DNA from 2 places in the Micromonospora sp. C81 genome. Region 2 is predicted to be linked to the other one. Evidence: predicted binding sites of a transcription regulator. Region 2 holds the regulator's gene; the other holds the start of a gene.
What was found. Region 2 encodes HspR, which represses chaperone genes until heat shock. Its sites were predicted from a motif close to TTGAGTNNNNNNNACTCAA; they were not measured.

Region 1: lon (endopeptidase La) is a predicted target of HspR. The motif match lies at 7,853-7,871, and genes of this name have one in related genera.

Annotation. Positions count from the first base shown of each region.
Region 1 is NZ_JAGPXS010000001.1:1,093-15,543, reverse strand. Features, by position in the region: gene KBX46_RS00075 (hypothetical protein) at 1-51, opposite strand, end outside; gene KBX46_RS00070 (Asp23/Gls24 family envelope stress response protein) at 48-1,184, opposite strand; gene KBX46_RS00065 (phytanoyl-CoA dioxygenase family protein) at 1,365-2,237, shown strand; gene KBX46_RS00060 (hypothetical protein) at 2,341-3,222, shown strand; gene KBX46_RS00055 (hypothetical protein) at 3,517-4,776, shown strand; gene KBX46_RS00050 (Lsr2 family protein) at 4,869-5,216, opposite strand; gene KBX46_RS00045 (response regulator transcription factor) at 5,362-5,985, opposite strand; gene KBX46_RS00040 (sensor histidine kinase KdpD) at 6,069-6,800, shown strand; gene KBX46_RS00035 (manganese catalase family protein) at 6,884-7,753, shown strand; gene lon (endopeptidase La) at 7,895-10,225, shown strand; gene KBX46_RS00025 (DoxX family protein) at 10,359-10,763, shown strand; gene KBX46_RS00020 (DEAD/DEAH box helicase) at 10,835-12,580, opposite strand; gene KBX46_RS00015 (hypothetical protein) at 12,767-13,639, opposite strand; gene KBX46_RS00010 (histidine kinase) at 13,772-14,451, shown strand, end outside.
Region 2 is NZ_JAGPXS010000003.1:367,795-382,245, forward strand. Features, by position in the region: gene dnaK (molecular chaperone DnaK) at 1-1,844, shown strand, start outside; gene grpE (nucleotide exchange factor GrpE) at 1,893-2,651, shown strand; gene dnaJ (molecular chaperone DnaJ) at 2,697-3,878, shown strand; gene KBX46_RS07915 (heat shock protein transcriptional repressor HspR) at 3,909-4,349, shown strand; gene KBX46_RS07920 (hypothetical protein) at 4,485-4,679, shown strand; gene KBX46_RS07925 (hypothetical protein) at 4,864-5,295, opposite strand; gene KBX46_RS07930 (cation:proton antiporter) at 5,439-6,644, opposite strand; gene KBX46_RS07935 (cation:proton antiporter regulatory subunit) at 6,650-7,150, opposite strand; gene KBX46_RS07940 (epoxide hydrolase family protein) at 7,304-8,440, opposite strand; gene KBX46_RS07945 (TetR/AcrR family transcriptional regulator) at 8,525-9,169, shown strand; gene clpB (ATP-dependent chaperone ClpB) at 9,255-11,846, shown strand; gene KBX46_RS07955 (DUF4178 domain-containing protein) at 12,025-12,651, shown strand; gene KBX46_RS07960 (DUF2617 family protein) at 12,653-13,165, shown strand; gene KBX46_RS07965 (DUF4247 domain-containing protein) at 13,162-13,587, shown strand; gene KBX46_RS07970 (DUF350 domain-containing protein) at 13,622-14,044, shown strand; gene KBX46_RS07975 (polyamine aminopropyltransferase) at 14,097-14,451, shown strand, end outside.

The DNA of each region.
Region 1 (14,451 bases), on a different contig from region 2:
CAGCAGCAGCGCGACGACGGTCCACAGCAGCCGGTGGGCGGCGTCCGTCATGCCGGCCGCCGGCGGGGCAGCAGCCGGATCTCGATCCGGCCGACACGATGCGAGGCGAGCTGCCGCAGCTCCTGGCTCACCGCGAACTCGACCTCCGAACGGGCCGCCGGGTCGCCGGTGGCTCGCACCCGGGGGCGCCACTGGTCACCGTCCCGCCGGATGCGCACCCGTGCTTGGCGTACACCCGGCACGGTCGCGGCCGCCTCGGTCAACCGGCGTTCCAGGCACCGCCGCCGCAGGTGCCAGCCGTCCCGCTCGTCGATCCGCAGCCGGGCCGGTGTCCAGCGTCGCAGCTGGGCGGCCAGGATCACCAGGCCCAGCAGTACGGCCCCGCCGGCCACGGCGCGAACCTCCAGGTCGTGCCAACGAGTGCTGGTCAGCGCGTCGTACCAGCCGGTGCGCGCGAGCAGCGACGCCGGGCGACCCAGCGTGACCAGCAGCGCCTGTACGGCCAGCAGCACACCACCGGCGAGCAGGGCGACGGCCAGCAGCACCGTGGCGGCCCGGTTGATCGTCGGCATGTCGGCCTCCGGCCGCCGGACGGGCCGCCCTGCCTCAGCGCTGTCCACCCCGGGGACGAGCAGGTCGTCCACAGTGATGGTCACCGCGGTGACGCCGACGCCGGTTCCGGCGGCCACCCGCTCGGAGACCGCCACCCGGACCGCCTCGGCCACGGCGGGCACGCTGTGCCCGTACGAGGTGACCAGGTGCAGGTCGAGCCCCACGGACCCGCCGCCCAGACGCACGGCGGTCGGGTGGGCGCCGGTCACGCCGGACACCCGGCGGGCCGCTTCGACCGCGATCCGTGCGACGTCCGCCGCCGTGACGGTGCCCGGCTCACCGCGGTCCGGCCCGGCACGACGTCGACTGGTCGGATACCGGCCCGCGTCGGCAGGCGTGGTGGGGCTGCTGGTCCGGATGACGCGTGTGGTCCCTGTGGTGCCGACGGTCGGGCGGATGGCGACGGGCCGCGAAGGAAGCCGGTGGTGTCGGCCCGCGCGATCAGCGCGAGGGCGCCGGCGGATGGTCGGGTCACCGGCCAGTCGGGGCCGGCGGACGCGACGCGGGTCATCCTGACGCTGGCCAGCGGCCAGACCGCTCCCGGCGGGGGTGCCGAGCTGTTGTCGCGACATGCTGACCTCCCGGCCGGTCCGCTACCGGCGACCCGGCTGAATACACCCGCCGCGCACCCGTGGAACACGACTTCGACGTGACCTGCGTCACACGTTCGCCTCGAGCGCTGGCACCGGTTGTTGGTTCTTGACACGCTTCTACAACGTTGTAATCCACGCTTCGACCCCCAGGAGCCCCCGATGCGCGTCTCCCCGGCCCCACCAGCGGCGTCGCCCGCCCACCCCACGTCCGTCGCCCCGGACGAGGTGCCGGTCGAGGCGCTCGGCGACCTCTACCGCGACGGCATCACGGCCTGCCGGGGCGCCTTCGACGTGGCGTGGGTGGACCAGGTCGGCGAGGATGTCGCCGCCGCGTTCGACGAGGCGCGCTCCCGGCCCGACGGTGCCGTCGGACGAGGCCCGCAGCGCTGGTACGTGGAGATCCATCCGGAGCAGCTGCGGGGCTTCGTCGACCTGGTCACCCAGCCCTGGGTGGTGTCGGTCTGCCAGGCGGTCCTGGGCCCGGAGTACGAGATCGTCGAGCTGGGCTTCGACATTCCCTTCCCCGGCGCTGCCATGCAACCGTGGCACCGGGACTTCCCGATGCCGGAGGAGACCCGCAGGCAGCGGCGCCTCACCTCGTTGGCGTTCAATCTGACCACCGTCGACACGGTGGAGGAGATGGGGCCGTTCGAGATCGCCCCGGGCACCCAGTGGGACCACGGCGCCGACTTCGACCACGAGATGTTCCCGCCACGGGAGCGCTACCCGCGCTACCAGCAGCGGGCGGTGCGCAAGTACCCGCAGCGCGGGGACATCTCGGCCCGCTCGGCGCTGACCATCCACCGCGGCACCCCGAACGTCTCCCGGTCCGCCCGCCCCGTGCTGGTGCTCGGCGTCGACGCCCCGGGAGCGGGAAACGCCGCCCACCACGACATGGCCGTCACCCGCGGCTACTGGGAGAGCCTGCCGCCGTTGGTCCGGGAGCACCTGCCCTGCCCGGTCGTGGACCGGCTGGAGCCGATCCGGCAGAAGCACACCATCGAGGGCCTGGTGATGGGCGCCGCCGAGTAACGGTCGGCCGGGTACGCCGGACCGGCCGCACCGCCGAGGTGCAGGTCATGATCGACCACCTAGACTCGGCCCGGCTCGACCGACCGGCGGATGGATCAGGCAGATGACGAGCATCGGCAGCGACGACCGCGGCTGGCTGCGGGCGGTGCCCGCCGAGTATGGGCGCGACCCGCTGCTCACCCGCGCCGGCCACCGGGTCTACCCGGGGCGCCGGCTCAGTGACCTGGTCCAGGGCCGCCCGCCCGGTGTCACCGGCAGCCAGTGGAGTTCGGCCAGCCGCGCCAGCTTCGACTTCGTGGTCTACGCGGCCGACACCGGCCGGGCGATCGTCGCCGTGGAGATCGGCCCCGTCGCGCCCGCCGGCTCTGCCGAGCAGCGCGTCGAGCGGCTGAAGGACGCGGTGAGCGCCGCCGTCGGCCTGCCGGTGCTGCGGATCGGGTCGCCGACGTTGCGGGCGGCCGAGCATGGCCGCCGCCTGGTGGAGTACGTGATCGACGCGCGCGCCTACGCCGCGGGAGGCGCCGGCGTGACCGCTGCCGGGGACGACCCGGCCCCGGTGAGTTTCCGGGACATCCTCGGTCGGCTGCCCGACGGCCGTACCGGACCGGTCAACGACCTCGGCGCGCTGACCCGGGCGGCGGCCGTCGAGGCGTACGTGGCCGGGCGGGTGGCCGACCCGATCGTGCGAGGGCTGCACGTGCGCTGGGTGGACGGGCCGGCGCAGGGGTGGAGTTGGGTGCAGGTCCGCCCCGACGCGTGCCTCGTCGAGCGGGTCTCGGTGACCGAGCACCGCTTCTCCTGCGGCATCGACGCGGCCCGGTTGGCCGAGGATCTCGCCACGGTCGCCGTCGGGGAACGGCTGCGGGAGAACGTCGCCTCGGACCTGGTGCCGCGCGCCGAGTTGACCGCGCAGATCGTCGCGCTGAGCGGGCGCCGCCACGAACTGGTGGGCGGGTTCGCCTTCGACCACCTCTGCGCCGACTGATCGGCACCCGTTCCACCTGCTGATTTTCCGCTCCGCGTCGGCTCGATGCCGGGTCGTGGCAATTTCCTGTGCGCCGGTTGAACCTTCCCCGTCGCCCACCCGTACTCCTGCGCGAATGAACAGGATCTCCCATCCGCGTCGTCGGGACCCGGGGGACGGTGTGGAAAGGGCATCGTCGGCCATCGACGCATTACCGGGTAGGTCACGGTGCTCGCCGCCGTGGCGTGCCATCTGACATCCGTCGGTCCGCCGAGGCCAGGAATCCACTACCGGATCGAGAAGGAGAACAATTCGATGCGCAGGTCCACACGGGCGGGCCGGTCATCCGGCAACGCGCGGAGCAAGCGTCTGCTGGCCGTTGTCGGCACGCTCGCGGTCTTCGGCGGAGTCGTCGCCGTGACCCAGATTTCGTCGGCCCAGGACCGGCGGACAAATAAGCCGCGCCCGGCTGCTGGGCAGTGCGTGGAACCGAGCCCGGGCGCGACCGCGCCGACGGGCGGCGGTTCGACCAGCCGCACCTGGCAGAACGGTCGGTGGGTGCGTAATCACTGGGGTGACGGACAGCAGTCGGTCCCCGAGTGTGAGGACGGTAAGGACGGCACGGTGGGCACCGGCACAGCCATTGCCTGCCCGGACGTGGCGGCCAAACTGCCGCAGGTGCCGGACCGGGCGCGGGCCGAGGTGGACCGCAACCTCGCCCAGTTGCAGGCCCAGATCGCCGAGGCGGACCGCCGGTTGGCCGCCGAGGGCAACAAGGGTGAGGCGTTCATCCGTAGCGCGATCCTCCAACCGCTGGCCGGCAAGCGGCGCGCGGTGCTGGACCGGATCACGACGGCCATCGACCGGGTCGGTCCCCGGCCGCAGGGTCTCGCGCAGCTCGCCGAGTGCCAGGTGCAGCCGACCAACAACTCCGGCGGCAACAACGGTGGCGGCACCCCCACCACCAGCCCCACCACCACTCCCGGTGGCAACAACGGCGGGAACAACGGTGGCACGGCCCCCGGCGCCGGGCTCGGCGTGCTGGCCAACGACTGTGACGAGAGCCAGCTCCAGCCGCACAACGGCTTCCAGAACGGCAACCGCTGCGTGAGCACCGAGTTCGGTGAGGTCGGCGCCGCCGCGAACAACCCGTCACTGCTGATCACCCAGTTCCCCCAGCAGGTCGGCCAGAACCAGGCCTTCACCCTGCGGGTCAGCACCCGCAACCTGGTCCGGGACCGCTTCCTCGCCGCCGGTCAGGGTGGTTACTACGTGGAGAGCTCGCTGCTCAACGCCCAGGGCCTGGTCCGGGGCCACTTCCACACCGCATGCCGGATGCTGGACAGCCTGACCGCTCCGCCGGAGCCGCAGGAGGTGCCCGCGTTCTTCGTCGCGACCGAGGACGGCCGCGGTGGCGCCCAGCCTGACGAGGTGACCATCCAGATCCCGGGCCTGCCGGAGTCGGGTACGGCACAGTGCTCCGTCTGGGCCGGCGACGGTTCGCACCGCCTGCCGATGATGGAGCGGGCCAACCAGACGCCCGCGTTCGACTCGGTGCGGATCACCGTCAACTGATTCAGCGTGACCGGCCGCCGCGTCGTTTCGGTGCCCGGACAAACCGATGGGGCCACGCCGTTTCCGGCGTGGCCCCATCGGCAACTCCTGCGTCAGCGGCTCTTGTAAGCCTCGACGACCTCGACCGGGATCCGGCCTCGTTCGGAAATCTTGTAGCCGTTCTTGACGGCCCATTCCCGGATGGCTCGGTTCTGCTCCCGATCCATTCCCGCGCCGGCGGGTCGCCCCGGCCGTCGGACTGTGCGGGCGCTCTCCACCGGGCCACGCCCGATCCGCCGACCCGCATTGATGTACGGGTCCAAAGCCTTGCGCAGGACACCGGCATTCTCGTCCGAGACGTCGATCGTGTAGGCCACGCCGTCGAGACTGAACTCGACCGTCCGGTCTGCCTTCCCACCGTCGAGGTCGTCGGTCAGGACCGTGATTACTTTTCTCGCCATTGCCGATTACTCCCTGTGTGCGGCGGGATGTGTCCAAAGTCTGACCTATCACCCCGGTAATCCGCAACAATATGCGTCCCATTCATTCGGCGCGTCGCGATTCTGTTACCGAGCAAAACCGTGAATCGCGCGCGCTGAAGCGGTCTCATTCGTCGAGGAGGCCGGCGTGCCCGGCGAGGGCGGCTGCCTCCGTCCGGTTGGACACCCGCAACTTGCGCAGCAACGCGGCCGTCATTCGTTTCACCGTCCGCTCCGAGACGTGCAGTTCGTCGGCGATCTCGATGGTGTTGCGGCCGGCGGCGATCGCCCGCAGCAGCCGACGTTCCTCGCCGTCCAGGTCGACCGCCGCGGCGCGGGTCGGCCTCAGCATGGCGTGCAGCAGTTCGGCCGGCAGCACCGCCCACCCCTTGAGGACGGCCAGCAGCGGGGGCAGCAGTTCCTCCGGTTCGCTGGTCTTCGGCAGGAACCCCTCGGCGCCGGCCCGCAGCGCCTCCAGCGCCGGGGCCGGGTCGGCGGATCCGGACATCGCGACCACCCGTACCCGTGGGGTGGTCCGCCGGATCGCGCCCACCGCCCGGATGCCTCCCGGTGGGGGCATGTGCAGGTCGACCAGGGCCAGATCGGGGTGCCACTGGCTGACCAGCGCCGCGGCGGCTGCGGCGTCGCCGGTCGAGGCGACCACCTCGGCGCGGCCGTCGGTGGTGATGGGGAGCAGCAGTTCGAGGCCGCGGACGAAGAGGGGGTGATCGTCCACGACGACAAGTCGCATGGTGGAGGCTCCCGGCATGTCTGCGCCGTTCCCCAGCGGGTACCGATCATGCGGGTACGCACCGAACGAGGGGAGTCGGGTGGATGCGCGCACGCCACGGTCTGCAGGGCCTGCTGCGAGGGTTGCGCCGGATCGAGCCAACTCCAGGCGAGATGCGACCACCGGTGGCGGATTCGGAGTTGCTGCTGCGGGTGTTGTGCCACGAGTTTCGTACGCCGATCAGCACCCTGACCTCGCTGACCCGCGCGCTGGCCGACGAGCAGCGAGAGCTCAGCGGCGCCGACCGGCGGGCGATCAGCGAGTTGGCCCGCGACCAGGCCGTCCACCTGCAGAGCCTGCTGCGCGACGCGACCGCCGGCACCGGCGCGCTGGCGCTGGCTCCACAGCCGGAGCCGGCCGTCCCGCTGGCGGGCATCCTGCGCGAGGCCGCCGCGTTGGTGCCGGCCGGTCGGCGGCGTGCGCGGGCCACCCGGCGGGCGGGCGCCTGCCCGGTGCCGGCCGGACGGACCCGCCAGGTGCTGGTCAACCTGGTGGAGAACGCGCTGCGGCACGGGCCACCGGACGGGCAGGTGGGGCTGTACGCCACAGTGCGTGGGCCTGGCCTGAGCGTCCTGGTCACCGACGAGGGGCGGGTCGACGACGCGTTGCTGTCCGCGTTGCGCCGCCCGGCGCCGGCGGTGGGGATGTCCGGGCTGGGGCTGTGGATCGTGCGGCAACTCCTCGTGCCGGACGGGGGAGCGCTGCGGGTGCACCGACTGCGACCGCGCGGCGTGGCGCTGGAGGTGCTGCTGCCGACGGTTCACCCGCTGCGCTGACCCCACCGGGACATGGGTTGGCCCGGTCGGGTCACCGAGGCGGGAACGGCACTCTCTACCAGTTCCCGTCATGAGGGGGTCAGATGTTCAGCCATGTGAAGGATCTGCAGTTCGAAGCCAAGCCGGACGGCCCGGACGCCGCGTTCGCCCGCCGCCTGCAGGAGGTGCTGGGCGGCAAGTGGGGTGAGATGACCGTCGCCAACCAGTACCTGTTCCAGGGGTGGAACTGCCGGCTGCCCGGCAAGTACAAGGACCTGCTGCTCGACGTCGGCACCGAGGAGATGGGCCACGTCGAGATGATCGTCACGATGATCACCCGGCTGCTGGACAGCGCACCGCTGTCGATGACCGAGGGGATCGCGGAGGATCCGGGGGGCGCGGCGACCTTCGCGGGGTCGAACCCGGCGCACTTCATCCATGGTGGTGGCGGGGCGTTGCCCGCCGACTCCAACGGGGTGCCCTGGAACGGCTCGTTCGTCACCGCCAGCGGCAACCTGCTGGCTGACTTCCAGCTCAACGTCACGGCGGAGGCGCAGGGTCGGCTCCAGGTCGCCCGGTTGTTCAACATGACGGACGACCCGGGCGTCAAGCAGATGCTGCGCTTCCTGTTGGCCCGCGACACGATGCACCAGAACATGTGGCTGGCGGCGATCGAGCAGCTCAAGGAGGACGGCCTGGAGGACATGCCGGTGCCGGAGGCGTTCCCGGACTCCGGCGAGTTCACCGAGGAGTACGGCTACACCTACCTGGGCTTCTCCTCGGGCACCGACTCCTCCGAGGGACGCTGGGCGTCCGGGCCCTCGCCGGATGGCAAGGGCGAGTTCCGGTACGACGACGCCCCGCGGGCGAACGCCCCGGAGCCGGTGCTGCCGCCGGGGGACCCGCGGTTGTACGGCACCAATCCGGGTGTGGCCGGCTCGGTCGTGAACACGGTCAAGAGCAAGCTCACCTGACGTGTCCGGTCGGGTCGCCCGCCGGTTTCGGGCGGCCCGACGGACCGGCCGGAAGAGTGGTCTGGGTCACAGAGCGGAACAAGGGGAACGCTTTGTTACTTGAGCCAGACACGCTCAACTCAACGTGATAGCAGGTGTTCGATGGCAACTCTTCCGGTACTTCCCCTGACCGACGCCGTGCTGCTGCCCGGCATGGTCATCCCGGTGACCCTCGACCCGACCACCCAGGCCGCGATCGACGCCGCCCGGGCCACCGGCGACCGCAAGCTGCTGGCCGTGCCGCGCATCGACGGCGAGTACGGCCCGGTCGGCGTGGTCGCCACCATCGAGAAGGTCGGCCGGCTGCCCGAGGGTGAGCCCGCCGCCGTCATCCGTGGCCTGTCCCGGGCCCGGATCGGCTCCGGCGTGCCCGGCCCCGGCGCCGCACTCTGGGTCGAGGCCTCCGAACTCGACGAACCCGCTCCCGCCGGCCGCGCCCGGGAACTCGCCCGCGAGTACCGCGCCCTGGTGACCTCCGTGCTCCAGCAGCGGGGTGCCTGGCAGGTCATCGACGCGGTGGAGCGGATGACCGACCTGTCCGAGCTCGCCGACTCGGCCGGCTACGCGCCCTGGCTGACCCTGGACCAGAAGACCGAACTGCTCACCGCGCCGGACGTGACCGCCCGGCTGGAGCTGCTGGTCGGCTGGGTGAAGGACTACCTGGCCGAGCAGGAGGTCACCGAGCAGATCAACAGTGACGTCCGCGAGGGGCTGGAGAAGTCCCAGCGGGAGTTCCTGCTGCGCCAGCAGCTCGCCGCGATCCGTAAGGAGCTGGGTGAGGACGAGCCGGACGGCTCAGCCGACTACCGCTCCCGGGTCGAGTCCGCCGAGCTGCCGGAGAAGGTCCGCGAGGCGGCCATGCGCGAGGTTGGCAAGCTGGAGCGGGCCAGCGACGCCTCCCCTGAGGCGGGCTGGATCCGCACCTGGCTGGACACCGTGCTCGAAATGCCGTGGGGCACGCGTACCGAGGACAACACCGACCTGGCCGCGGCCCGGGCGGTGCTCGACGCCGACCACGCCGGCCTGGCCGACGTGAAGGACCGCATCCTGGAGTACCTGGCCGTGCGCAACCGTCGTGCCGAGCGCAACCTCGGCGTGGTCGGCGGTCGCGGCTCCGGCGCGGTGCTCGCCCTCGCCGGCCCTCCCGGGGTCGGCAAGACCAGCCTCGGCGAGTCCGTGGCGCGCGCGCTCGGGCGTAACTTCGTCCGGGTGTCGCTCGGTGGCGTCCGCGACGAGGCGGAGATCCGCGGTCACCGGCGCACCTACGTCGGCGCGCTGCCCGGTCGGATCGTCCGCGCGCTGCGCGAGGCCGGCTCGATGAACCCGGTCGTGCTCCTCGACGAGGTGGACAAGCTGGCCGCCGGCTACGCCGGTGACCCGGCCGCCGCCCTGCTGGAGGTGCTCGACCCGGCGCAGAACCACACCTTCCGGGATCACTACCTGGAGGTCGACCTCGACCTGTCCGACGTGCTGTTCCTGGCCACCGCCAACGTGGTGGAGTCCATCCCCGGCCCGCTGCTGGACCGGATGGAACTGGTCATGCTGGACGGCTACACCGAGGACGAGAAGGTCGCCATCGCCCGTGACCACCTGCTGCCCCGGCAGCGGGAGCGGGCCGGGCTGACCGCCGACGAGGTGGAGATCGCCGACGAGGCGTTGGCGCTGATCGCGGGGGAGTACACCCGGGAGGCCGGTGTCCGGCAGCTCGAACGTGGCCTCGCCAAGATCCTGCGCAAGGTGGCGGTGACGCTGGCGACCGACCCGTCGCCGGTACGCGTCGACACCGACAACCTCACCCGTTACCTGGGGCGACCGAAGTTCACCCCGGAGTCGGCCGAGCGCACCGCCGTGCCCGGCGTGGCAACCGGCCTCGCCGTCACCGGCGCCGGTGGGGACGTGCTCTTCATCGAGGCGACCAGCATGGAGGGCGAGCCGGGGCTGACCCTGACCGGCCAGCTCGGCGACGTGATGAAGGAGTCGGCGCACATCGCCCTGTCGTACCTGCGCTCCAACGGGCGTCGGTTCGGCATCGACCCCAACGTCCTCGCCGGACGCCGGATCCACGTCCACTTCCCGGCGGGCGCGGTGCCCAAGGACGGCCCGAGCGCCGGCATCACCATGGTGACGGCCCTGGCCTCGCTGGTCACCGGCCGCCCGGTCCGCCCCGAGTTCGGGATGACCGGCGAGGTGACACTGTCCGGTCGGGTGCTGCCGATCGGCGGGGTGAAGCAGAAACTGCTCGCCGCGCACCGGGCCGGCCTCACTGAGGTGATCATCCCGGCGCGCAACGAGCCCGACCTGGACGACCTGCCGACCGAGGTGCGCGAGGCGCTGACCGTGCACACCCTGGCCGACGTGGCCGACGTGCTCGCCCTGGCGTTGCGCCCGGCCGACGTCAAGACGCTGGACGGTCCGGCGCTCTTCGCGGCCTGACGCTCCGAACACAAGGACCCCCGCCGTCTGTGAAGACGGCGGGGGTCCTCTGCGTACGCGGGGAGAGGTCTACTGTCTCGCTTGAATCTTCAACTACCTCTTCGCCGCGAGGCGTCCCACTGGAGGAACCCCCGTGAACGTGGTGCTCTGGATCATCCAGATCCTGCTCGCCGTAGTCTTCGCCGGCGCCGGCTTCGCCAAGCTGACCCAGCCCAAGGACAAGCTGCGCGAGATGATGCGGTGGGTGGACCCGGTCCCGCCGACCCAGGTCAAGGCGCTCGGTGCCGTCGAGCTGCTGGCCGCCCTCGGGCTGGTGCTGCCCCCACTCACCGGCATCGCCACAGTGCTCACCCCGCTCGCCGCCACCGGGCTGGTCATCGTCATGATCGGCGGCGTCCTCGTGCACCTGCGCGACAGGAAGAAGCAGGACACGGCGGAGCAACGTCGTACGGAGCTGCAAGGCGCGATCACCTGCGCGGTGCTGCTCGTGCTCGCCGCCGTGGTGGCGTGGGGCCGGTTCGGGCCGTACTCCTTCTGATCCGCAGCGCCGGCGACCGTCGTACCTCGGCGGTCGCCGGCGGCGTGCTCCGGCGGTCGCCGGTGGCGTGCTCAGCGCTCGTCGCCCCCGCGGTCGCGGCGCACTGTGGCCTTACGGCCCTTGATCGTGCTCTGGCGCAAACCGGAGATCACCTCGTCGGCCACCCCCTGCGGCACCTCCACCAGCGAGAACCGGTCGGCGATCTCGATCGAGCCGATGTCCCGACCACGGATCCCCGTTTCCCCGGTGATCGCGCCGACCAGGTCCTGCGGGCGCACCCCGGCGCGCCGGCCCAGGCCGACGAAGACCTGGACGGTGTTGCCGCCGCCGGAGCGCGGCCGGCCCCCGCCCCGCCGGTCGCCGCCCCGGCCGCCGGTCTCCGGTCGACCCTCGCGGGGACCGCGTACCGGGACCTGCGGGATCTCCTCCTCGTCGTCGGAGCCCGGCGACGTCACCTCGTGGGCCAGCTTCACGGCGGCGAGGGCGACCTCCATCAGGTCGAACTCGTCGGTCAGCGTCTCCACGATGACCCGGAACGGGTCGAGGTCGTCCTCGAGCAGGCTCTCCCGCAGCGCCGCCTGGGTCAGCTCCAACCGGCGGGTCCGCATGTCGGCCACTGTGGGGATCTTGTCGATGGTGATCCGCTGGCCGGTCACCCGCTCGATGGTCTTGAGCATCCGGTGCTCACGCGGCTCGGCGAGGGTGATCGCCACGCCCTCGCGGCCGGCCCGACCCACCCGGCCGATCCGGTGCACGTACGACTCCGGGGCGGACGGCACGTCGTAGTTGACGACGTGGGAGAGCTGCTCGATGTCCAGCCCACGGGCCGCCACGTCGGTGGCCACCAGCAGGTCGGCGGTGCCCGCCCGCAGTCGGCCCATCACCCGGTCGCGCTGCTCCTGGCTCATGCCGCCGTGCAGCGCCTCGGAGCGGTAGCCCCGGCCGTTCATCGTCTCGGTCAGCCGGTCGACCTCTTCCCGGCTGCGGCAGAACACGATCGCCGCGGTGGGCGACTCCACGTCCAGCACCCGGCCCAACGCGGCCGGCTTGTGGGCGCGGGTCACGATGTATGCGCTCTGCCGCACCCGCGGCGCCTCGCCCGCGACCGTCGGCTCCCGACCGATCTCGATCCGGACCGGCTCGCGCAGGTGCTGCCGGGCCATCCCGTCGATGCGCGACGGCATGGTGGCCGAGAAGAGCACAGTCTGGCGCTCGGCCGGAGCGTGCTCCAGGATCGCCTCGATGTCCTCGGCGAAGCCCATGTCGAGCATCTCGTCGGCCTCGTCGAGCACCACCGTGGCGAGCCCGCCCAGGCGCAACGTGCCCCGGGCGATGTGGTCGAGGGCCCGCCCGGGGGTGGCCACCACCACGTCGACACCGCTGTCCAGTGCCCGCAGCTGCCGCCCGATCGGCTGCCCACCGTAGATCGGCAGCACCCGGGCGCCCAGGTCCTTGCCGTAGCGGTGGAACGCCTCGGAGACCTGCACCGCCAGCTCACGGGTCGGCACCAACACCAGCGCCACCGGGTCACCGCCCTGGCGGTGCGCCGTCATGAGGTTCAGCAGCGGGAGCGCGAACGCCGCCGTCTTGCCGGTGCCGGTGGCCGCCTGGCCCAGCAGGTCCCGGCCCTCCAGCAGTGGTGGGATCGCCTCCCGCTGGATCGGGGTCGGCTCCTCGTAGCCGAGGGCGGACAGCGCGCCCAGCAGCTCGGGACGCAGCCCGAGCTCGGTGAAGGCGTACACCTCTTCGGCGCCGGCGGGGGCGGCGTCAATCGGTGCGTCGATCGGTGCGTCGTGCTGTGCAGGTGCGGAACTCATGTGCCAAGCCTTTCATTACGCCGTCCAAGCCGCTGCGCCGACCGCCACAAGAGCGCGATCAGCGCCCCGGGACACCCCCACAGGATCGGCGCAGCAACGCTGAAACTGCTGCCTCCGCGACGTCTGAGGCAGCAGTTTCACCGTTCCTGTGCAGATCCTGCCCGTTCGGCCCGGCGGGCGGAGCCGTCAGACGGCGCCGGTCAGGATCGCCAGGATCATGGTGCCCGCCAGTGTCGTGTCGAACACGCCGCACCACTCGGCGTACCCGCGCGGCACCACCCGGCCGGTGCGGTGGTGGGCCAGGTCCCACCCGGCGTGCGCCAGCCAACCGAGCGCCACCAGCCACGCGGCCGTCTGACCCCCCACCGCGACCGCGACCAGCGTCAGCGCGACCCAGACGACCAGGCCGACCAGTTGGGTGGCGAGCACGCCCGGCCCGCGCAGGGTGCGTCGGACCACGCCGATCAGCAGGTACCCGCCGGGCAGCACCAGCATCGTCCACGGGTTGAGCACCCTCGGCTCGACCCACATGTCCACCGTCACCAGCAGCGCCAGCCCAGTCGGCCAGCGGTGGGCCAGCGCCACCATGGTCGGGTGCCGGCGTACCGACACCGGCGTCTCGTGCCGATGGCGCACCGCCACCAGCACCATCGCCGGCACCATCAGCAGGTGACCGCCGAGCATCAGGGCGTCGCCATCGAGCCGGCCGGCCCAGAACGGTACGAGCACCAACAGGAACGGCACGTACATCGCCGCGGCCATCTCGACGACCCCACGCCAGTGGTGCGCCCGGTAGCGCATCCACACCGTCATTCCGACCGTCATGTTCGTGGCCATCACCAGCGCGGCGACGTCCGGCCGGTCCAGCGTCCCGGTGATCCCGAGCGGGGCGCCGGCCGCGTCCCACAGGGGCCCGAGCAGCAGCATCCCGACGACCATCGCCAGCGCCATCTCGGCGAGATGCCACCACAGCCGCCGCGTGCCGGTGCCGGGCGCTGCCGGCATCGGCGCAGGCGACGGTACGACCATGCTGTCCGCGTACACCCGTGTGTTTTCCATGCCGTTGACACTGCCGGTGTCCCGGCGCGGTGGGCAGGCTCGTCCGTCACCGGAAACCCGTGCGGATCGCACGGTCCAACCGTGACATCTCGCACGGGTGGACCGGGCGCCGGGCGGTCCTAGGATCGGTGCGTGGCGAGCGAGGCGGTGACCCCCCGGGCGGACCGCCGGCTGCACCGGGCCCGGCGGGCGACGCTGCTGTCGCTGGCCACCGGCGTGTGGGCGACTGTCCTGCTGCCCACGGCCGGCCTGACCCGGGAGCCGTCCCCCGGCCGCGTCGCGCTCGGCGCGGTCGGGATCCTCCTCTTCGCGGCCAGCCAGACCGCTGTGCTGTACGCGGCGGTGACCCCCTGGCTCGCGCAACGGTGGCGACGTCGCGCCCAGCTCGGCCTGGTCGTCGTGGCGGCGCTGACCGTGCCGTTGGTGGCCCCGGTCGCGGCCGGGACCTGGCCGACCTGGGCGTGGATCGGGGCCTCCCTGGTCGGGATGGCCCCCTTGCTGGTCCGCCTCCCGGGCGCGCTGGCGGTCACCGCCGGCGCGCTGCTCGTGTCGGCGGCGGTGGCCTGGTGGACCGGCGGGTCCGTGGGGCGGTCCCTGGCCGTGACCGGTGGCATCGGGGTGGGCGTGGCAGCGGTCAACTGGTTCCAGGTCTGGTTCTGGGACCTGCTGGTGGAGGCTCGGCAGGGTCAGGCCGCCCAGGCCCGGCTGGCCGCCGCCGAGGAACGGCTGCGCTTCGCCCGTGACGTGCACGACCTGCTGGGGCACAGCCTCACCGTGATCGCGCTGAAGGCCGAACTCGCCGCGCGGCTCGC
Region 2 (14,451 bases):
CGAACTCCTGCGTCAGCGTTCTCGAGGGCGGTGAGCCCACCGTCATCGCCAACGCTGAGGGGTCGCGGACGACTCCGTCGATCGTCGCGTTCGCCCGCAACGGCGAGGTGCTCGTCGGCGAGGTCGCCAAGCGTCAGGCAGTGACCAACCCGGATCGGACGATCCGGTCGGTCAAGCGCGAGGTCGGCACGAACTGGTCCGTCGACATCGACGGCAAGAAGTACACCCCGCAGGAGATCTCGGCCCGGACGCTGATGAAGCTCAAGCGGGACGCCGAGGCGTACCTGGGCGAGCAGATCACCGACGCGGTGATCACCGTTCCGGCCTACTTCAACGACAGCCAGCGCCAGGCCACCAAGGAGGCCGGTGAGATCGCCGGCTTCAACGTGCTGCGGATCGTCAACGAGCCGACCGCGGCCGCCCTGGCGTACGGGCTGGACAAGGGGTCCAAGGAGCAGACCGTCCTGGTCTTCGACCTCGGCGGCGGCACGTTCGACGTGTCGCTGCTGGAGCTGGCCGAGGGTGTCGTGGAGGTCAAGTCGACCAGCGGTGACAACCAGCTCGGTGGCGACGACTGGGACCAGCGGATCATCGACCACCTGGTCAAGACGTTCCGTGGTGAGCACGGCATCGACCTCGGTCAGGACAAGATGGCCCTCCAGCGCCTCCGTGAGGCTGCCGAGAAGGCCAAGATCGAGCTGTCCGCCGCCACCACCACCAACATCAACCTGCCGTACATCACCGCCGGCGCGGCCGGCCCGCTGCACCTCGACGTGACGCTGAGCCGCGCCGAGTTCCAGCGGATGACGCAGGACCTGCTGGACCGTTGCAAGGGCCCGTTCGAGCAGGCCGTGAAGGACGCCGGGATCAAGATCTCCGACGTCGAGCACGTCATCCTGGTCGGCGGTTCGACCCGGATGCCCGCCGTGACCGACCTGGTCAAGCAGCTCACCGGTCGCGACCCCAACAAGGGCGTCAACCCGGACGAGGTCGTCGCCGTCGGCGCCGCCCTCCAGGCCGGTGTGCTCAAGGGTGAGGTCAAGGACGTCCTGCTGCTCGACGTGACCCCGCTGAGCCTGGGCATCGAGACCAAGGGCGGCATCTTCACCAAGCTGATCGAGCGCAACACCACCATCCCGACCAAGCGCTCCGAGGTCTTCACCACGGCGGACGACAACCAGCCGTCGGTGCTGATCCAGGTCTTCCAGGGTGAGCGTGAGATCGCGGCCTACAACAAGAAGCTCGGCACCTTCGAGCTGACCGGCCTCCCGCCGGCGCCGCGCGGCGTGCCGCAGATCGAGGTCGCCTTCGACATCGACGCCAACGGCATCGTCAACGTGCACGCCAAGGACCTGGGCACCGGCAAGGAACAGAAGATGACGATCACCGGCGGCTCCTCGCTGCCGAAGGACGACATCGAGCGGATGCGCCGGGACGCCGAGGAGCACGCGGAGGAGGACAAGCGCCGCCGCGACGACGCCGAGACCCGCAACGTGGCCGAGGCGCTCCAGTGGCAGACCGAGAAGTTCCTCGCCGAGAGCGGCGACAAGCTGCCCACCGAAAACCGGGAGCAGCTCAACGAGGCGCTCGGCGAGCTGCGTGGTGCCCTCGGCGGCCAGGACATCGAGAAGATCAAGTCCGCGCACGAGCGGCTGGCGCAGGTCTCCCAGCAGGCCGGTTCGCTGCTCTACTCGCAGCAGGCCGAGCAGGGCCAGCAGCCGGGCGCCGAGCCCGGCCCGGGTGCGGCCGGCGCGACCGGTGCGACCGGCACGACCGGTGCGCAGGCCGGTGGGGCCGACGACGTGGTCGACGCGGAGATCGTGGACGAGGACGGCAAGAAGTGACCACCGGCCTCGGACGCGTATCCACGGCGAAGGGGATGAGGTAGCCGCATGACGCAGAAGCCACGAGCCGCCGACCCGGCCGACACCGGGTCGACGCCGGGTGGCTCCGCGCCCACGGAGCCGACCACCGGCGACAAGGAGCGGGTCGTCATCCGCAACAACCGCAAGCTCATCGACACGTCGGAGCCTGAGGGCACCGCGGCCGACGCCGAGACCGGCGTACCGGCCGAGGGCCTGGTCGAGGACGCCGAGGTGGTGGTCGACGAGATCGAGGTCGAGGTCAACGCCACCGACGGTCCGGAACCATCCGGCCCGGCGGTGGTGGACGCCCCGGCGCAGCCGGTCGACGGCGGCGGCACGGGCACCTCGCTCGGCGCCGAGCTGGAGGCGCTCCGAGCCGAGCTGGACGAGCGCACCAGGGATCTGCAGCGGGTGTCGGCGGAGTACGCCAACTACCGCAAGCGGGTCGACCGGGACCGCAGCCTGGTGCAGGAGCAGGCGACCGGCTCGGTTCTGGCCGCGCTGTTGCCGATCCTGGACGACCTGGACCGGGCCCGGGAACACGGCGACCTGGTCGGGCCGTTCGGCACGGTGGCGGAACAGCTCACCACCGCGTTGGGCAAGTTCGGCCTGAACGCCTTCGGCGAGCAGGGCGACCCGTTCGACCCGACCCGGCACGAGGCGGTCGCGCACCAGACCTCGGCCGACGTCAGCGAGCCGACCTGCGTCCAGGTCATGCGGCGCGGCTACCAGCTCGGTGAGCGGCTGCTGCGCCCCGCGCTGGTCGCGGTCGCGGATCCGGAATAGTGCGAGACAGTGACCGGGCCGCGAGGGTCGAGAGGGGGTGGACCGGTGAGTTCGAAGGACTGGATCGAGAAGGACTTCTACGCCGTGCTCGGCGTGGACAAGGCCGCCTCCGCGGATGACATCAAGAAGGCGTACCGCAAGGTGGCCCGGGAGTCGCACCCGGACCACAACCCGGGCGACCCGAAGGCCGAGGAGCGGTTCAAGGCCGCGTCCGAGGCCTACAACGTCCTGTCGGACACGGGTCGCCGTCGCGAGTACGACGAGATGCGCTCGCTGTTCGGCTCGGGGGCGTTCCGGCGCAGCGCCCGGGGCGGAGGCCAGCCGGGCGGCATGCCGTTCGACGTCTCCGACATGTTCGGCGGCGGTGGAGGCGGCGACCGTCGCTTCGGCGGAGCCGGCTTCCAGGACCTGTTCAGTTCGATCTTCACCGGTGGCCAGGCCGGTGGGCAGGCCGCGCCGCGCGGTCCGGCCCGTGGTCGGGACGTCGAGACCGAGGTGGCACTGGACTTCGGTGACGCCGTACGCGGGGTGACGCTGCCCCTGACGCTGCGCGCCCCCGGAGTCTGCGAGACCTGCCACGGCAACGGGGCCAAGCCCGGCACCCAGCCGCGTACCTGCACGGTCTGCCACGGCGCTGGGGTGACCACCCGCGACCAGGGTGCGTTCAGCTTCTCCGAGCCGTGCCGCAACTGCCAGGGCGTCGGCACCGTGGTCGAGGAGAAGTGCCCGGAGTGCCACGGCAGCGGCGGGGTCACCAAGACCCGCACCATGAACGTGCGGTTCCCGGCCGGGGTGGCCGACGGTCAGCGCATCCGGCTCGCCGGGCGCGGTGAGGCAGGCGAGCGCGGCGGGCCCGCTGGTGACCTCTTCGTGCAGGTCAAGGTTCGGCCGGACGATCTGTTCGGGCGTACCGGCGACGACCTGACGCTGTCCGTGCCGGTCACCTTCGCGGAGGCCGTGCTCGGCACGGACCTGCGGGTGCCCACGCTCGACGGCGCGGTGACCCTGCGGGTTCCGCCGGGGACGCCGAGCGGGCGGGTGCTGCGGGCCCGCGGCAAGGGTGTGGTCCGCCGCGACGGGCAGGCCGGCGACCTGCTGGTCACGTTGGACGTGGTGGTCCCGGCCCGACTGTCGGACGAGGCGCGCACGGCACTGGAGGCGTTCGCCGAGCAGAGCCCGCCGGCGGCCCGGGAACATCTCGACGCTCGGGTGCGTCGGGTCAGTTAGTCCGATGGAGTGGACGCGGAGGTGAGCGGCATGTCGGGCGAGTTCCTCGGTTCGGGTGACCCTGCCTACGAGGCCAAGGTTCTGATGATCTCGGTTGCAGCCCGGATGGCGGGGATGCACCCACAGACCCTGCGCCAGTACGACCGGCTGGGGCTGGTGCAGCCCGGCCGGGCCGCTGGTGGCGGACGTCGGTACAGCGTGCGCGACGTGGTGCTGCTGCGCGAGGTCCAGCGGCTCAGTCAGGACGACGGGATCAACCTGGCCGGCGTCAAGCGGATCATCGGGCTGGAGCGGCTGCTGGAGCAGGCGCAGCAGCGGGTGGCCCGGCTGGAGGCGGAGCTGGACGCCGCGTACCGCCGCGTGGCCGAGCTGGAGTCGCTGGCCCGCTTCCCGGGTCGGGACCTGGTGCCGACCAACCGCACGTCCACCGCGCTGGTCGTCTGGCGACCCCGCCGCATGCCCGATCGCTGACCAACCGCTCACCCGGCGCTGTCTTTCGGCCCGGACCGTACCGGATTTCCCGGCGCGGTCCGGGCCGCTTCGGTTAGCCTGTCGATACGGTCCAATCGGCTTAATACGGACCTACCGGCATGGCGAGGGGGAGCGATGGCGGAGCCGGCGAAGAAGGTTGCCCAGCAGGCGGAGGACCGGTTGGAAGAACTGGCCGAGACCGTCCGCAAGAAGTTCGACAAGGTGACCGAGGGAACGTACCGGGACCGGGTCGTCGGAGGGCGGTTCGCCGGCCGGGACGACCACGGCGGCGAGAAGGACCGAGCCGAGACGGAACGGCAGCAGGACTGACCGGTGACCGACGTGCGGGCCGGGACCCACGGGGGGTCCCGGCCCGTTCGCCGTCATTGAGTGCGGGCCGGGACGCGGTGACGCCAGGGCGGGGGTCCCGGCCCGTTCGCGTCGCTGAATGCGGGCCGGGACGCGGTGACGCCAGGGCGGGGGTCCCGGCCCGTTCGCCGTTACTGAACCGACCTCAGCCGAGGCGGCGGTTCTCGCGGACCAGGCCGCCCTCGCACCAGTCCCGGTAGACGAAGAGATCCGGTCGGGCCAGCAGCACCCGGCCGTTGTGCGCCCAGATCTTCATCAGCTCGTCGCCCTCACGCTCGGCCTGTTCGACGAGCTTGCGGAAGCGACGCTTCGGGTGGGCGCGGAAGTTCGTCCGGATGCCGTCGGCCGCGTAGATGTAGAGGCAGTGCAACGCGAACCGCCGCGCCGGGCAGGATGGGTCCATCGCAAGCTCGAAGAGCGTCAACACCAGCCGATCGCCGGAGACCAGCAGGTCCCAGTCGGGCGGCATCGAAGCCAACGGCACAGAATCAGGCTGGTACGCCCAAGCTCGCAACTCCGCCGGACTCGGGTCGACGGGGTTGGCGAAGCCGTGGAACGTCGATTCCTGCACGCTCACCGGCCAACCTTCCGCTCTCGCCCGCGTTTGGCTGCACTGCCTGCGGACCCTGGCTGCTGGGGCGAAACGGTAACCTGCCGTCGAGTGCTGCGGTAGTCCCCGTGGGGAGCAATTCAGCAACCGTTGGGGTCGGGGCTGCGCGGTTAATCGTGGATCGGGACCGGCGCCGCCCGCTGGGCCGCCGCGCGGGTGCGCAGCCACCGCTTGAACCACGGGAAGTCCGGCAGCCGGGCGAGGATCGGCCCGGTCACCACGGTGATCAGGACGTACGTCGCGGCCAGCGCCGCCAACTGCGGCTCGACGCTCCCGGCTGCCACCGCGAGCCCGGCAATGACGATGGAGAACTCACCTCGGGGTACGAGTGCGAGGCCGGCCCGCCATCGGCCGGGTTCCGCGATGCCCACCCGACGCGCCGCGAGGTAGCCGGTGAGCGTCTTCGTCGCCATGGTGACCACGGCCAACGCGAGCGCCGGCAACAGCACCGGCGGGATGTCCCGTGGGTCGGTGACCAGGCCGAAGAAGACGAAGAACACAGCGGCGAACAGGTCCCGCAGGGGGGAGAGCAACTCGGTCGCGTGGTGCGCCACCGGTCCGGAGAGCGCGATGCCGACGAGGAACGCGCCGACCGCCGCCGACACCTGCAGCTTCGCCGCAAGCCCGGCGATCAGCAGGGTCAGACCGAGTACGCCGAGCAGCAGCGCCTCCGGGTCCTTCGCGGACAGGGCGGACGAGATGAGGTGGCCGTACCGGATGGCGACCACCAGCACCAGCAGCACCGTGCCCACCGCGACGGCGAGTGCGATGCCACCGCCGAGCAGACCGGTGCCCGCCAGTACGGCGGTGACCAGCGGCAGGTAGAGCGCCATCGCCAGGTCCTCGATCACCAGGACCGAGAGGATCACTGGGGTTTCCCGGTTACCGAGTCGTCCCAGGTCGGCGAGGACCTTGGCGATCACGCCGGAGGAGGAGACCCAGGTGATGCCACCGAGCACCAGGGCGGCCACCCAGTCCCAACCGAGCAGCAGGGCGAACGCCGCGCCGGGCAGCGCGTTGAAGACGCCGTCTATCAGCCCGGCGGGGGCCGCCGATCGGAGGTTGCCGACCAGCTCGTTGGCCGAATATTCCAGGCCGAGCATCACCAGCAGCAGGATGACGCCGATCTCGGCGCCGACCGCGAAGAACTCCTCGCTGGCGGCGAGCGGAAGCAGCCCGCCGTGCCCGAACGCCAGCCCGGCGAACAGGTAGAGAGGGATGGGGGACAGGCCTACCCGGCGGCTGAGCCGACCGAGGACGCCAAGCAGCAGCAGCAGCGCGCCGACTTCGACGAGCAGAGTGGTGGAATCGTGCATCCGCCTCAGCCGTCCGGGTCACTGTCGGCGAGGATGGCGGACACGCCGTCGAGACCCCGTCGGGTCCCGACAACGACCACCACGTCGCCGGCCGCGAAGCGGAAGGAGGGAAGTGGCGAGACGATGACTTCGCCTTCGCGAAGCACCGCCACGATGGAGGCGCTCGTGCGGGTACGCGCCTTGGTGTCGCCGAGCTTCCGGTTGACGTACGGCGACCCGGCCGTGATGGCGATCTGCTCGGTGAGCAGACCTGCTGCCTGCTCACGCAGCCCGGAAAGCTGGCCGAGCATCAGCGACGCGCCGAGGATGTCGGCCAGGGCCTCAGCCTCGTCGTCGGTCAGCGGAATGTCCGACTGGCAGGCATCGGGATCGTCGGGGTCGTAGAGAACGAGATCACGGCGGCCATTGCGGTGGGAGACGACGCCCAAACGGCGTCCTGACTCCGTCACCAGATCGTGGCGTACCCCGATCCCGGGTAAGGCGGTCTGCTCGACACGTACTCGCACCCACCAAGGCTACCGCTTCGTGAACAGAACGCAGATCTTGGAAGCCCTCGGCCCTCCGACCAGGCCCGACACGTCCAGCAGGGCCGAGGGCGGGGCGGGACGCGGCGGTGCCCGCCCCCGGTGGAGCGGGCGCGGGCACCGGGCTCGTCGTGGTCAGCGGAGGCTGGCGAAGAACTCGCGGATGTCGGCGACCAGAACCTCGGGGGCCTGGTGGGCGGCGTAGTGACCGCCGACGTCACCGCGGCCGTCGACGTCGTTGTCGTACGCGGTCCACCGGACGATGTTCGCGTGGTCCCGATCGGCGAAGCGGCGGATGGACTGGAAGTCGCCGGGGAACATGGCCAGCGCGGTCGGCGCGGTGGTCGGCCCGGTCGGTGGCTCCTCGGCGTGCGCGTCCTCCCAGTAGAACCGGATCGCCGACGCGGCCGTGCCGGTGAACCAGTAGAGCGCCACGTTGGCCAGGATGAAGTCCGCGTCCAGGCTCTCGTCGAAGAGTTGCGCGTTCCAGGCGAGCAGCCCGACCGGCGAGTCGGCCAGCGCGAACGCCAGGGTCTGTGGCTGCTGGCTGTGCACCTGGTTGAAGGAGAACTTGTTCTCGTAGAACCACTGGAGGTGCTGGAGCGCCGCCTGATCCGCCTCGGACAGCCCGGCGAACTCGGCCGGGTCGCCGGAGGGGAACGAGAAGAGCTGGGTGACGTGGACGCCGAGCACGTGGTCCCGGTCGATCCGGCCCAGCTCCGGCGCGACCATCGAACCGGCGTCGTTGCCGACCGCGCCGTAGCTGGCGTACCCCAGGCGGTTCATCAGCTCGGCCCAGGCGCGGGCCGTGCGGTGCCGGTTCCACCCGGCGCTGCGGGTCGGGCCGGAGAAGCCGAAGCCGGGCAGCGACGGGATGACCACGTGGAAGGCCGGCGCGTCCGGGTCGGTCGGCTCGGTGAGCGGGGCGATCACGTCGAGGTATTCCAGCACCGAGCCTGGCCAGCCGTGGGTGAGCACCAGCGGGGTGGCGTCCGGCCGGGTCGACCGGACGTGCAGGAAGTGGATCTGCTCGCCGTCGATCTCGGTGACGAACTGCGGGTGGGCGTTCAGGTGGGCCTCGACGGCGCGCCAGTCGAAGCCGTCCCGCCACCGGTCGGCGAGGGCGCGGACCCGGTCGCTGCTCATCCCGTACGCGTCGCCGGTGCCGGGCAGGTCGGCGGGCCAGATGGTGCGGCCCAGCCGGTCGGCCAGGTCGTCGAGGGCGGTCTGCGGGATCTCGACGCGGTACGGGCGGATCGCGGTGCCGGTCATCTGAAGCTCCTTCGGAACGGAATGTTTCGTTCTGCAATCAGAGTAGCAGACCGGAATGATCCGTTCCACTGGTAGTCTGAGGTCATGCCGAATCCCCCCGGAAAGACGCTGGCCGGCCGCCGCGCCCAGGCCGCCCGCAACGACGAGGTCATCCTCGAAGCCGCCCGCGCGGTCTTCCTGGACGACCCGAAGGCGCCGATCGCCGCCGTCGCCGAACGCGCGGGGGTCGGCATCAGTGCCCTCTACCGCAGGTACGCGGGCAAGGAGGACCTACTGCGCCAGCTCTGCCATGACGGGTTGCGCCGGTACGTCGCCGCGGCCGAGGCGGCCCTCGCCGAGCCGGACGACTGGACCGCGTTCAGCGCCTTCCTGACCCAGGTGGTCAACGCCGACGTGCACTCGCTCACCGTCCACCTGGCGGGCATGTTCACTCCGACCGAGGAGATGGGTCGGGACGCGATGCGCGCCAACGAGTTGGCCACCGCCCTGTTCGAGCGGGCCCGCGCCAGCGGTCGGCTGCGGCCGGACGCGGTCGTGCAGGATCTGGGGTTGCTGCTGGAGGCGTGCGCCGCGGTGCGCGTACCCGATTCGGAGCGCACCGGGCAGTTGCGCCGACGCCAGCTCGCGGTGCTGCTGGCGGGCCTGTCGACCGGGCCGGCCACGGACCCGCTGCCCGGCCCGGCGCCCGCCGCTGGAGAGTTCGACTGGCGGTGGCGTCGCCGGGAGTGATGGGCATCACGCGCTAAGGTTGAGTGGAATACGCTCAACTCTGGTTGTGTCCAACTCAGTGGACAACGCCGATCCGGGGGAGCCCATGAACACCGAAAAACTCACCACCAAGAGCCGCGAAACCATCACGGGCGCCGTCGCGCTGGCCAACCAGCGTGGTCACGCCACAGTGGAGCCCTGGCACCTGCTGCTGGCACTGCTGGACACCGACGGCTCGACCGCCACCGGTCTGCTGCGCGCCGTCGGGGCCGACCCGACCGAGCTGCGCCGGGCCGCCCAGCGCGCGGTCGACGGCCTTCCCGCCGCCCGCGGCTCCAGCATCGCCGAGCCGACCCTGGCTCGGGAGTTCGTCAACGCCATCGGCGCCGCCGAGCAGATCGCCCGACCGTTGGGCGACGAGTACACCTCCACCGAGCACCTGCTCGCCGGCCTGGCCCGGGTGGGTGGCGCGGTGTCCGGTGCGCTGAAGACGGCCGGTGCCACCGAGGACGCCCTGGTCGCGGCCTTCCCGACCGTGCGGGGTGGCGACCGACGGGTCACCACCGCCGACCCGGAGCAGACCTATCAGGCCCTGACCAAGTACGGCGTCGACCTCACCGCCAGCGCCCGGGACGGCAAGATCGACCCGGTCATCGGCCGTGACTCCGAGATCCGCCGGGTCATCCAGGTGCTCTCCCGGCGTACGAAGAACAACCCGGTGCTGATCGGTGAGCCCGGCGTCGGCAAGACCGCGATCGTCGAGGGGCTGGCCCAGCGGATCGTCACCGGTGACGTGCCCGAGTCGCTGCGCGACAAGAAGCTGATCTCGCTCGACCTTGGCGCGATGGTCGCCGGTGCGCAGTACCGGGGGCAGTTCGAGGAACGGCTCAAGTCCGTCCTGGAGGAGATCAAGAACTCCAACGGGCAGGTCATCACCTTCCTCGACGAGCTGCACACCGTCGTCGGCGCCGGCAAGGGCGAGGGCTCGATGGACGCCGGCAACATGCTCAAGCCGATGCTGGCCCGTGGTGAGCTGCGGATGGTGGGCGCCACCACGCTGGACGAGTACCGCGAGCACGTCGAGAAGGACCCGGCTCTGGAGCGCCGTTTCCAGCCGGTGCTGGTCGGTGAGCCGACGATCGAGGACACCATCGGCATCCTGCGAGGGCTCAAGGAGCGCTACGAGGTGCACCACGGCGTACGGATCACCGACGCCGCGCTGGTCGCCGCCGCGACACTGTCGGACCGCTACATCACCGACCGGTTCCTGCCGGACAAGGCGATCGACCTGGTCGACGAGTCCGCGTCCCGGCTCCGGATGGAGATCGACTCCCGGCCGGTCGAGGTGGACGAGATCGAGCGGGCGGTCCGCCGGTTGGAGATCGAGGAGATGGCGCTGGCCAAGGAGCCGGACGCCGCCTCCGCCGAGCGGCTGGAGAGGCTGCGCAAGGAGCTGGCCGACAAGCGCGAGCAGCTCACTGTGCTCTCCGAGCGCTGGCAGACGGAGAAGAGCCACATCACCAAGCTCTCCACGGCGAAGGAGGAGCTGGAGCGCCTCGGCGGTGAGGCCGAGCGGGCCGAGCGCGACGGCGAGCTGGAGCGCGCCGCCGAGCTGCGCTACGGCCGCATCCCCGCCCTCAAGGTCGAGCTGAAGCAGGCCGCGGAGGAGCTGGCCCAGCTCCAGGCCGACGGCGCCATGCTCAAGGAGGAGGTCGGCGCGGACGACATCGCCGCGGTGGTCGCCTCCTGGACCGGCATCCCCGCCGGCCGCCTGCTCGAAGGCGAGACGGCCAAGCTGCTGCGGATGGAGGAGTCACTGGGCGGCCGGGTGGTCGGCCAGGCCGAGGCGGTCGGCGCGGTCTCCGACGCGGTACGCCGTGCTCGGGCCGGAATCGCCGACCCGGATCGCCCGACCGGCAGCTTCCTCTTCCTCGGCCCCACGGGTGTCGGCAAGACGGAGCTGGCCAAGGCCCTCGCCGAGTTCCTCTTCGACGACGAGCGGGCGATGGTCCGCATCGACATGAGCGAGTACGGCGAGAAGCACTCGGTCGCCCGCCTGGTGGGCGCCCCGCCCGGCTACGTCGGTTACACCGAGGGCGGCCAGCTCACCGAGGCGGTGCGCCGCAGGCCGTACTCGGTGATCCTGCTGGACGAGGTGGAGAAGGCCCACCCGGACGTCTTCGACGTGCTGCTCCAGGTGCTCGACGACGGTCGGCTCACCGATGGCCAGGGCCGCACTGTGGACTTCCGCAACGCCATCCTGGTCCTCACGTCCAACCTCGGGTCGTCGGTGATCAGCGACCTGACCCTGGCCGAGGAGCAGCGCCGGGAGGGTGTCCTCGCCGTGGTGCGGTCGCACTTCAAGCCGGAGTTCCTCAACCGGCTGGACGACATCGTGGTCTTCGCCTCGCTGCTGGGTGACGATCTGCGTTCGATCGTCGACATCCAGTTGGACCGGATGCGGCGGCGGTTGGCCGACCGCAGGCTCGGCCTGGAGATCACCGATGCCGCTCGGGACTGGCTCGCCGAGCACGGCTACGACCCGATCTACGGCGCTCGCCCGCTGCGTCGCCTGATCCAGACGGCAATCGGCGACCAGCTTGCCAAGGCGCTCCTGTCCGGCCAGATCCGCGACGGCGAAACGGTGAAGGTGGACCGCGCCACCGAAACCAACACCCTCTCCGTAACCGCCGCCTGATCCGTCGCACCCGGGCCGATCCCGCCTCCGCAGGCGGGGTCGGCCCGACACGTTCTCCGCCCCCACCGACACTCCACCGGGACGCTGCGTAGCTGCCGCATCACCAGAGAATGATTTGTTTCCCCAGGTGCGCGGGGTTGTTACCGTTCCCGCCGACGCACTTGGGGAGGTGGTCGGCATGAATGGTCCTGTGGCGTACCTGGTAACGACGCTGGGGTGTCTGATCGGAGTCGCCGGGGTCGTGGTGGCGGTGGTGGCGGTACGCAAGGGCCGTAAGGCCGCCCGGCCGGCGGCACCCGCCGACCCGTTCCGGGACACCGACAGCGACGCGCTCCGCGGCGACCCGCGCAGGCTCAAGCCCGGCGACATCGTCGAGATTCGCCGGGTGTCGTACGCGGTCCGGGGCTCGGTGCATCTGAATGAGGGCGGCTGGGGCTGGGCCGAGCACCTGCTGGACACCGTCGAGGGCGACAAGCGCTGGCTCTCCGTGGAGGAGGACCCGGACCTGGAGCTGGTGCTCTGGACCGCCGAGCCGGCCGCCACGATCACCCCGGGTGCATCCACCCTCGACTTTGCCGGCCGCCGCTATGCCTCGGAGGAGTCCGGTCAGGCCCGCTTCACGGCCACCGGCAGCACCGGCCTCGACCCCAGTGGCACCCTTCGATACCACGACTACCGGGCCCAGGGCGGCGAACGGCTTTCCTTCGAGGCGTACGGCCAGGCCGGCTGGGAGGTCGCCCGGGGCGAGCAGTTGCACCGCGCCGACGTGATGGTGTACCCGCAGGCCGGACCGGAGGCCAGCTGACGTGTTGGTGAGCCTCCACACCCCGTACGTCGACACCTGCGCCGCCGACTTGAGCCTGGCACTCGGTGGGCCGGAGCGGCCTGCGTTGCACGTCCACGACCTCACGCTGCCCGGGGAGGTCCGGCTGCGGCTGCGCCTGCTCGGCGCGTCCCACCAGGTCGTACTGGCCGAACCCGGTGGTGCGGCCGGGCTCACCGAGACGGTCGCCTGCCTGCCTGGTCGGCCGCCGCACCTGCCCGGCGCCCTGCATGACGAGGCGGGCGGCTACCGCTTCACCGCCAGCGTGCTGCGCCCCGCCGACGGCGAGTTGCACACCCGGATCGCCGGGCTCCGCGCCGACCTGGCCGGCGACCCGTACGCCCTGGTCGGAGTCTTTCCCGGTGACCCGGACGCGGTCACCGCGCTGGCCGTACGCACCGACCTGCCGCACGGGTCGGTCGGCTGGCGTACCTGGCACGCGTACCCCCAGACCAATGAGCTGGTCCTGACCGAGACGGTGGTGGCACTGCGATGACGTACCGACGCTGGTTCGTGGTGGGCGCGGCGGTGGCCGTGGTCGGCGTGCTGGTCGCGGCCTTCGCGCTCGTCAACGGCACCTTCTCCCCGCGCGCCTACGTGCAGGACAGGTATTCGCGAGCGGCCAGCCGGGACATCGGCCGGCAAGCAACCGCGTACACCTCCTCCAAGTCACCGACCACTGTCGCCAAGGAACTGACCGACGCGTGGAAGCCGTCCGACCGGTACGCCGACAGCAGCGGCGTCTACCTGCGCTACGACGACGACTCGGTGGTGATCCTGCCGATCGCCGCCGGCTCGGTGATCCTGCTCGAGGACATGGACACCGCTCACCCCCGCTACCACTCGACCGTCGGGTCGTACTGGGGCTGGGGACGCGGCAGCAGCGTTCGGGGCGGCGGCCCCGGCACCGGCAAGTAGCCCGACACCCGACCCCTTCACCTGGAGCCCTTCCGTGCAGAACCTCGTCACCGATCTGCTGGCCACCCTCGCCTTCGGCGCGGTCGGCGTCGTCCTCATGGGCGTCGGCTACGCGCTGGTCGACCTGACCACCCCTGGCAAGCTCCACGAACTGATCTGGACCGAGCGCAACCGCAACGCGGCGCTGCTGCTCGCATCCAACCTGCTCGGCGTCGGCACCATCGTGGTCGCGGCGATCGTCGCCAGCGACGACGACTTCGCCCTGGGGCTGGTCGGCGCGGCGGCGTACGGGATCGTCGGCCTGGTCATCATGGCCGCCGCGTTCCTGCTGCTCGACGCGGTGACCCCCGGCCGGCTCGGCGAGCTGCTGGTCGACCCGGAGCCGCACCCCGCCGTGTGGGTGTCGGCCGTGGTGCACCTGGCCACCGGCGCGATCATCGCCGCCGCGATCCTCTGATGGCCGGGGGTCCGCGACCGGTCGGTGCCGGCCGGCCGTACCCGGGGCGGTCATGAGCACCGGGGCACCGCCGGTGGTCGACAGCGGCACCGAGGCCCGGCCGCACTGGCGGCTGGCCCGCGCGGCGGTGCTGCTCGCGGTCTTCGTCTGCGCCGCCTGCGGGCTGGTCTACGAGCTGGCCCTGGTCGCGCTCGGCAGCTACCTGATCGGCGACACCGTCGGGCAGGCGTCGATCGTGCTCGGCGTGATGGTCTTCGCGATGGGGGTCGGCGCGCTGGTCGCGAAGCCGTTGCAGCCCCGGGCCGCCGCCGCGTTCGCGGTGATCGAACTGACCCTGGCCCTGCTCGGTGGTCTGTCCGTGCTCGGCCTCTACGCCGCCTTCGCCTGGCTCGACCTGTACGGCCCGG